DNA from 4 places in the Pseudarthrobacter niigatensis genome. Region 3 is predicted to be linked to each of the others. Evidence: riboswitches for the same ligand, from Rfam matches in the RefSeq annotation. Region 3 holds a riboswitch; each other region holds the start of a gene.
What was found. A riboswitch is a leader RNA that binds a small molecule or an ion and turns the genes downstream of it on or off. The one in region 3 is predicted to bind S-adenosylmethionine.
Positions count from the first base shown of each region.

Region 1: linked by a shared signal. The riboswitch ahead of J2T23_RS05735 (DUF1737 domain-containing protein) and the one ahead of J2T23_RS12285 (cobalamin-independent methionine synthase II family protein) in region 3 are both predicted to bind S-adenosylmethionine.
Region 2: linked by a shared signal. The riboswitch ahead of J2T23_RS04350 (aminotransferase class V-fold PLP-dependent enzyme) and the one ahead of J2T23_RS12285 (cobalamin-independent methionine synthase II family protein) in region 3 are both predicted to bind S-adenosylmethionine.
Region 4: linked by a shared signal. The riboswitch ahead of metX (homoserine O-acetyltransferase MetX) and the one ahead of J2T23_RS12285 (cobalamin-independent methionine synthase II family protein) in region 3 are both predicted to bind S-adenosylmethionine.

Region 1 is NZ_JAUSTB010000003.1:107,262-109,454, reverse strand. Features, by position in the region: gene opgC (OpgC domain-containing protein) at 1-646, opposite strand, end outside; SAM riboswitch class IV at 813-928, shown strand; gene J2T23_RS05735 (DUF1737 domain-containing protein) at 942-1,217, shown strand; gene J2T23_RS05730 (rhodanese-like domain-containing protein) at 1,214-1,624, shown strand; gene J2T23_RS05725 (O-succinylhomoserine sulfhydrylase) at 1,625-2,193, shown strand, end outside.
Region 2 is NZ_JAUSTB010000002.1:277,201-279,393, reverse strand. Features, by position in the region: gene rsgA (ribosome small subunit-dependent GTPase A) at 1-3, shown strand, start outside; gene hisN (histidinol-phosphatase) at 48-860, shown strand; SAM riboswitch class IV at 1,013-1,126, shown strand; gene J2T23_RS04350 (aminotransferase class V-fold PLP-dependent enzyme) at 1,163-2,193, shown strand, end outside.
Region 3 is NZ_JAUSTB010000007.1:96,219-98,411, forward strand. Features, by position in the region: gene J2T23_RS12285 (cobalamin-independent methionine synthase II family protein) at 1-837, opposite strand, end outside; SAM riboswitch class I at 851-956, opposite strand; gene J2T23_RS12290 (M14 family zinc carboxypeptidase) at 1,185-2,193, shown strand, end outside.
Region 4 is NZ_JAUSTB010000006.1:117,050-119,242, reverse strand. Features, by position in the region: gene metX (homoserine O-acetyltransferase MetX) at 1-1,080, opposite strand, end outside; SAM riboswitch class IV at 1,093-1,208, opposite strand; gene J2T23_RS10910 (bifunctional o-acetylhomoserine/o-acetylserine sulfhydrylase) at 1,311-2,193, opposite strand, start outside.

The sequences.
Region 1 (2,193 bases), on a different contig from region 3:
AAAACCCGTCGCTTCCCGGCTGTGGCGCATTCCGGTTCCGGTCGAAGGGGTAGTCCTTCCCCAGGTAGGGCGCCCACACCATGGTGGCCCGGCCGCCGTCGTCCTTCCTGAAGGCTGCCGACACCGCTTGGAAAGCCTGCCGGTACGCAGCCGGCTGCTGGCCCCAGGCCACCCAGCTGGCGTTCATGTCGGGGGCAAAGCGGACCAGCAGTTGGCCCTTGAATCCCGCGGTCAGGTCGCGCACCTGCGCTGCGAACGCTTCCGCCTCCGCGGCGCCGAGCTGGTCCAGCGGCACGGACGGCTTGACCGTGAGCATGGCGTGGGCGCCCTTCGCTGCGGTCTGCTGCAGGAAGCCCCCGATGTCATTCCGCTCGGATTCGCGGTAGGGCATGGTGATGTCATGGCCGTAGAGCGCCGGGGTTGCGCCCAGCCGGTCGCTGAAGCCCGCGGCGGTATCCTCACCCCATTCGAGGACCGCCCCCAGCCAGGGTTTGCCCTTGTCCGGCGCGGGGCCGGCCGCCTGCGCCGGGGCTGCCGGGGCCACCACTGCCAGGAGGGCGATGAGAACCGCGGCCAGGAAGGCCGCGGCGGAGCGCGGCCGGTTACGCCGGATGGCGGCGCGGTGGTGCGATACGTGTGCCCGCATGCTGACAAGGACCCCCGGTACTCATTGCTCTGGATACGGGGCGGCGCCCCCGGTATGAACCTTATCGGTCCGCAGCAGGCTACGTGCCGCATGGCGGGCAGCTCAATGACGGAACATGACGACGTCGGCGATGCGGCTTGGCGCGGCAGGTGTTACGTTTTTGGGGAGTAATGAGTACCGGCGCCAAGCCCTGACTTGCCGGTCGGCAACCCTCCCTTTCGCGGCGGGGTGCCTCAGGTGAATACTCGGCATATCGACCGATTCGAGCTGCAAGCGTGAGAGAAGGAGATCCGTCGTGTCCGACGCACCCGCCCTTGACGAAAGACTGTCCTACCGCCTGATAACCGGCGCGGACACCCGTGAATTCTGCGAGCGGATCTCCGCCGCACTCGCCGACGGCTACGTGCTGCACGGCAGCCCGGCAGCTACTTTCAACGGCACCAGCGTCATCGTGGCGCAGGCAATCGTCCTTCCGGCCGCGATCGCCTCAGCCGATGCCGCCGTCGCCACAGCGGTGGACCAGCTCGACGCCGGCCTTGAAGGCGATTTCGACGGCGAGGGCCACGCATGAGCTACGCCGGAGACCTGACGCCCCAGGAAGCATGGGCCAAGCTGGAGCAGGGCGCCATCCTGGTGGACGTCCGCACCGAGGGCGAATGGGCCCACATCGGCATCCCGGACACCAAGGCCACGGACAACGATCCCCTGTTCATCCAGTGGACCTTCCCCGGCGGCATCCCCAATCCCGACTTCGTCAAGGACCTCCAGGCGCAGGCGCCGGAGGATCCCCAGGCGGAACTGCTCTTCCTCTGCCGCTCCGGCCAGCGGTCCATCGCGGCTGCAACTGCCGCCACCCAGGCCGGTTTTAAGGCCTACAACGTGCTGGAGGGCTTCGAAGGCGAGCCGGACCGCTACGGCGAACGCACCGTCAACGGCTGGAAGAACCGCGGCCTCCCCACCAACCTCGGAAAGAACTAAGTGACCTTCAACCCAGACGCCCCCGGCTGGAACCCCGATACGCAGGCAGTCCGCGGCGGCCTGGACCGCTCCAACTTCCAGGAAACGTCCGAGGCCATCTTCCTGAACTCCGGGTTCGTCTACGAATCCGCTGCGGCAGCTGAACGCGCGTTCACCGGCGAGGACGAGCGCTTTGTCTACTCCCGCTACGGCAACCCGTCCGTTGCCACCTTCCAGGAACGGCTCAGGCTGCTGGAAGGCACCGAAGCCTGCTTTGCGACGGCGTCGGGCATGTCTGCCGTGTTCACCGCGCTGGGTGCCCTGCTGGCTGCCGGCGACCGCGTGGTGGCTGCCCGTTCGCTGTTCGGTTCGTGCTTTGTGATCCTGAACGAGATCCTCCCGCGCTGGGGTGTGGAAACGGTCTTCGTGGACGGTCCGGACCTGGACCAGTGGCGCGAAGCCCTGTCCAAGCCCACCACCGCCGTCTTCTTCGAGTCCCCGTCCAACCCCATGCAGGAAATCGTCGACATCGCCGCCGTCAGTGAGCTGGCGCATGCGGCCGGCGCCACCGTGGTGGCTGACAACGTCTT
Region 2 (2,193 bases), on a different contig from region 3:
TGACGCGTTCTCCCGGCAGAAGCGTCCGCAGACGGTAGTTTGTAACCATGATCCAACCCGCTTCGAGCTACAACGATGACCTGCGCCTGGCCCATGTCCTGGCCGACTCCGTGGATGACCAGACCATGAGCCGCTTCAAGGCCCTGGACCTCCACGTTGAGACCAAGCCGGACCTGACGCCCGTCACCGACGCCGACAAGGCAGCCGAGGAAGCCATCCGCGGCCAGCTCTCCCGCTCCCGTCCCCGCGATGCCGTCCTGGGCGAGGAGTTCGGCAGCACCGGGCACGGTTCACGGCGCTGGATCATCGATCCCATTGACGGGACCAAGAACTTTGTCAGGGGCGTCCCGGTCTGGGCCACCCTGATCGCCCTGGTGGACGAAGGCGAACCCGTGGTGGGCGTGGTCAGCGCCCCGGCCCTCGGCAAGCGCTGGTGGGCGGCAAAGGGCATGGGCGCCTACATGGGCAGGTCCTTGGCAGCTGCCACCCGGCTGCGCGTCTCCAACGTGTCCAGCCTCTCCGACGCCTCCCTCTCCTACTCCAGCCTGAGCGGCTGGAAGGAACGCGGCAACCTCGACGATTTCCTCGGGCTGACCGAGGACGTCTGGCGGACCCGGGCATACGGCGATTTCTGGTCGTACTGCATGGTGGCAGAGGGCTCCGTGGACATCGCCTGCGAACCGGAACTCAACCTCTACGACATGGCTGCGCTGGTGCCAATCGTGGTCGAGGCCGGGGGCCGGTTCACCTCCCTCGAGGGCGAGGACGGACCGTTCGGCGGGAACGCGCTGGCCACCAACTCGATCCTGCACTCCGAGGTCCTGCACCGTCTCAACCCTTACCTGGACGATCTGCTGTAACTGCCACGGTTTGCCCGCTTGGGCGAATATTGCGACGCCGGACACCTTCAGAAGGAGGTGTCCGGCGTCGTTTATTCGATATTGCGTAATAAAGCCCTTAACAATTGGCCCGGCTTCCAGCCTGGCCGCCCCATGTCCTACGCTTTTATGCAGGTCACGAGTGCCAGCGCAAAACCCCGGTTTGCTGGCCGGCAACCCTCCATTCGCGGCGGGGTGCCCCGGGTGACGACCAGGCCGGTCCGGAGTGGATGCGGCAAGCGCGGATTCCGTACGCCGGAGTCCTGTACACAAGTGAGGTCTCTGTGACAACTGCCACCGTCTCCCCCAAACCCGTCACCGAATCCGCCGTTGCTGCCGAACGCCGTGCCGCCGCCGGCCGCCCGCTCGCTGCAGTCACCGGGGCCGAAATCCAAGCACCACTGATAACCGGCGGCCACGTGCGGTACGCCAACCTTGATTACGGGGCATCGGCCCCTGCACTCTCCGTGGTGTCCGCTTACCTCAACGAGATCCTGCCCTACTACGCCAGCGTCCACCGCGGCGCCGGGTACGCCTCCCAGATCAGCACCTCCGTGTACGAGAACGCACGCAGCATCGTCCGGGACTTCGTGGGCGGCCGGCCGGACGATTCGGTCATCTTCACCCGGAACACCACCGATTCGCTGAACCTCCTGGCGGGCTGCCTGCCCCGGACGGACGGACGGCCCGCCGGTGACGTCCTCTACCTGGACATCGAACACCACGCCAACCTCCTGCCGTGGCAGGGCGTCCCGCACCGCAGCATCGTTGCCGCGGACACCATCGCCGGCACCCTTGACGCGGTCCGCGCCGAACTCGAACAGGGCGGCGTCAGCCTCCTGGCCGTCACCGGCGCCTCCAACGTCACCGGCGAGATCCTCCCCATCCGGGCCCTGGCCGCGCTGGCCCACCAGCACGGCGCCCGGATCGTGGTGGACGCGGCCCAGCTCGCGCCGCACCGCCGGGTGGACATCAGCGCGGACGACGTCGACTACCTCGCCTTTTCCGGCCACAAGCTGTACGCGCCGTTCGGCGCAGGCGTCCTGGTAGGCCGGCCTGACTGGCTGGATTCCGGCGTCCCGCACCTCGCCGGCGGCGGGGCGGTCAAGGAAGCACGGCTCGACGGCGTCAGCTGGGCCACCGGGCCGGCCCGCCACGAAGGAGGCTCGCCGAACGTCCTCGGCGCCGCCACCCTGGCACGCGCCACGCAGGTCATCGCCGAACTCGACCAGGACAGGTGGCATGCGCACGAGTCCGCGATCCGCTCCTTCCTGGTGGAGGGCCTCCAGGGCATCGACGGCGTCACCGTCCACCA
Region 3 (2,193 bases):
GGAACCCCAGCAGACATGCAGCCGGATCTGTTCCTGGGGCAGGTCCCGGAGGGCCCAGTTGGTGGCCTCGACGCGCAGCTGGATGAACTTCAGGTAGTCCTCCAGGCTGGGCTCGGGATTGATCTGGTCCCAGCTCTCGGCCAGGGACGGATCGTCGAGCTGCACGGTGAGGCCGGCGTCGACGATGGCCTTGTATTCCTCCCGCATGGCATCGGCACAGGCGTAGACAAGTTCCTCATCGGACTTGTAGTACTCGTTGGCCACGCGGGCACACGAGCCGGGAGAGAGGGATGCCACGAAGCCGTCCGACAACCCGGCGGCGGCGAGGCCGGTCTTCAGGTTCTTGATGTCCGATGCCACCAGGTCCTGGCCCGTGTAGGTCAGGGGTCCGGCGATCTTGGGCTGGGTCACGCTCTTGCGGTGGGACAGGATGCCCGAGGACGGGTCGTTGTAGGCCTCGTTGAACGCCTGCCGGTCGCGCCTGTCGGGGAAGGAGGTCAGGACAATGTTGCCGGGGGAGGAGCGGTGCACCTGGGCATCGGCCCAGCGGTCCACATTGGTTGGCTCCAGGCCGCCCAGCCGTGCGAAGGAGTAGTTCCACCAGGCGCCATAGTCCACGGAGTTGGCCATCGTGTGCCCGTATTCGCCGTCGTTGGGAATGTCGATCCCGAGGTCCTTCTGGCGCCGGACCACGTCCACCACGGAGGTTTCCAGGAGGTCCAGGAATTCAGGGGTGACGCCGTCGGTTTCCTTGGCGGCATTGGCCGCGATGAGTTCCGGGGTGCGGGGCAACGATCCGGCGTGGGTGACGCGGATGTGGTCGGTGTTCAGGGGCATGCTGGAATCTTCCTTTCCATCGGTCCTGGCAGTAGCACCTTCGGTCCGGCAGGAATCCTGCTGGACCGTGGTTGCTGCGGCGTCATCGAGCCAGGTCTCTCGGCCGCTCCGGATGGTTCACTCTCACTAAATCGGGAGACCCACCTTGGGGCAAGTCCGTGCCGCTTTATGTCGCGGCCCGCTGCCCGGCTGCTTCCCTGCCCTTGCCCGGCGGGCAGCAGCATACTTACAGACTTTGTCCAGCTTGTTGACAGGTTTCGTTAAGCTTGGTTGGGTGAGGTCACATGCCACCGCCGCAACGGAGCTGGCCGGTGGCGCCCCGATGCACTCGAAAGAGGTAACGCACTGTGAAGAAATCCCTGGCAAATTTCAGGACCCTCGCCGCCTCCGGAGCCCTGGCGCTGGCCGTCGTCGCAGGTCCCGCCCCGCTGGCACACGCTGTGGGCGAAGGCCCCAATTACGACGGCAACGGCCAGATCACCACCTCCAAGCTCGCCACGTACGAACAGATGGTCTCGTTCCTGAAGGACCAGGACGCCCGCCAGCCGGCAATGGAGCTGGAGGTCATCGGGCAAACGGTCAAGGGGCGCGACATCCACCTGGTCAAGTACATTTCGGACCCCGCCAAGCCCACCATTCTGTACCTGACCCAGCAGCACGGCAACGAGCAGCTCACCACCGAGGGCGCCATGGAGTTCATCAAGCACCTGGGGGCCGGTAAATCCGCTGACATCCTCAAAGGCGTGAACATCCTGGTGGTGCCCATGCTCAATGCGGACGGGGCCATGGGGGACGTGAACTTCTCCCTGGAAAACTACCTTGCCAAGGGGGACCGCAACCTCACCCGCTACAACGCCGAGGGCGTGGACCTGAACCGCGACCATGTGGCCAAGGTCCAGCCGGAGACCCAGGCGCTGCACAACAAGGTCATGCGCAAGTACCGGATCGACTACATGATCGACCTGCACCACCAGGGCACCCGGGCCGAGCGTGACGGCAAGCTGGTATCCGGCTCCATCCTGTACCCCACCACCCCCAACGCCGACCCCGCCGTCGTCGAAAAATCAAAGCAGCTTGGCGCCGTGGTCTTCAACAACGTCGACTCCACCGGCTGGGGACACCTGGGCAAGTACCAGGGCGGCAGCGCCGAAACCATCAGCCGAAACGGCATCTCCGTGGAGTACGGCATCGCCACCCTGCTCTTCGAGATGCGCGGCATGTCGGACCACTACCTGGACGGCTATGCTCTCGGGCAGCGCAGCAACGGCTACCTGATCAAGCAGACTGTCACCACGCTGACCTCCACGGCCGCAGCCATCGCGGACGGGTCCATTGCCGACGCCGACACCTCCTTCT
Region 4 (2,193 bases), on a different contig from region 3:
CTGTCCAATTTCGGTCAGGAACCCGTCATGCCCGATCGGCGCCCGGATGAGGTGGACATCCACGTCCCCGGGCAGGGCCTGGGCAAGCTCGTGGGACTGCGATGGGAAATAGAGGCGGTCGGAGTCGACGGCGGCCACAAAGAACCGTGCCGTGGATGCGGCCAGGGTTTCGGCCAAGGTTCCCCGTCCGCGGCAGACGTCGTGGCTCATCAGCGCTTCGGTCAGGGCAATATAGCTGTTGGCGTCAAAGCGCTTCACCAGCTTGTTGCCCTGGTGGTCCAGGTAGCTTTCCACCTGGTAGCGGCCGCGGGAGGCCAGGACTTCCCCCCGCAGTGGCGATTCCGGCGCCTGGGGTTCCCGCCCGAAACGGCCCTCCAGCTCGGTGGCGGACCGGTAGGTGATGTGGGCGATCCTGCGGGCGAGGGCCAGTCCCTCTTCAGGACTCCGGCCGCCGTAGTAGTCCCCGCCGTTGAAGTTGGGATCCTGCCTGATGGCCAGGGTCTGCGCCTGGGCGAAGGCAATCTGTTCGGCAGTACTGGCGGCTCCGACGGAGATCACGGCGCAGCGCTGCACCCTGTCCGGGTACGTCACAGCCCATTCCAGGGCCCGTGCACCGCCCATGGAGCCGCCCAGGACGGCGAACCAGCTCTTGATGCCCAGCTGGTCCGCCAGCCGGGCCTCGGCAACAGTACTGTCGCGCAGCGTGACCAGGGGAAACCTGGAGCCCCAGGGCTTCCCATCAGGCGCGGGCGACGACGGCCCGGTGGACCCGTAGCAGCCGCCCACGATGTTGATGGACACCACGAAGAAACGGTCCGTGTCCACGGGGGCTCCGGGGCCGGCCAGCTGCTCCCACCAACCTTCTTCGTCGGTGTCGCCGCGGGTCACGTGGGTGCTGCCGGTCAGTGCGTGCTCGATCAGGATGGCGTTGCTGGCGTCCGCGTTGAGCGTGCCCCAGGTTTCGTAGGCCAGGGTGACGTCCGGGAGGTAGCCTCCGGCTTCGAGTTCCAGTCCCCCGATGGAGGCGTAACGGACAATTCCGTGTTCAGGGATGGCGGTTCGGGCGACGGTAACCGTCATGGCAAGACCTCTTCTACGCGCTTGCCCGCCGTCGTCTGACCGGCAGGCCAGGTCCTCACCCGGGGCACCCCACCGCGGATGGAGGGTTGCCGGCCAGCAAGCCGGGGCTGTCACTGGCACTCATGACCTGGTTCGAGTGTACGAAACACCCCCCGCTCCAGGCCAAGAGTATGACTGGTTGTGACTTCCCGGCTTGCCGGCCGGCACGTGATGCGCCCTCGCGGTTGGGGCTAGGCCCCGGTGCCCTTGGCGGCCCGGAAGCCTGCCTCCAGGTCAGCCAGGATGTCGTCGATGTGCTCCAAACCGACGGAAAGCCGGACCAAGCCCGGGTGAACGCCGGCCACAACCTGCTGCTCCGGCGAAAGCTGGCTGTGCGTGGTCGACGCCGGGTGGATGACCAGGGATCGCACGTCGCCGATGTTGGCCACGTGGGAGTGCAGCTCCAGTGCGTCGACGAAGCGCTTGCCGGCTTCCGCGCCGCCGGCCAGGTTGAAGGCGACCACGGCGCCCGTTCCCTTTGGCCCGTACTTGCGGCCACGCTCGTACCAGGGGCTGGACGGCAGCCCCGCGTAGGCGACGGACTCGACGTCGTCCCTTGCCTCCAGCCAGCGCGCAACCTCCGTGGCGTTCGCAACGTGGCGCTCCACCCGCAGGCTCAAGGTCTCCAGGCCTTGGGAAATGAGGAACGCGTTGAAGGGCGAGACCGCCGAGCCAAGGTCGCGCAGCAACTGCACCCGGGCCTTGAGGATGTAGGAGAGGTTGGCGCCGAGCGCGCCGCCTTCGCCGAGGTCGCGTGCGTAGACCAGGCCGTTATAGGTGGGGTCCGGGGTGTTGAAGCCGGGGTACCGTTCCGGGTCTTTGCCGAAATCGAACCTGCCGGAATCAACGATGACGCCGGCGATGGCCGAGCCATGGCCGCCCAGGTACTTGGTGGCCGAGTGGATGACGATGTCCGCGCCCCACTCCAATGGGCGGATCAGGTAGGGGGTGGAAAGGGTGTTGTCCACGATCAGGGGCACGCCGGCCTGGTGGGCCACTTCGGAGATGCCCTCAATATCAAGCACGTCCTGGCGCGGGTTGGACACCACCTCACCGAAGAAGAGCTTGGTATTG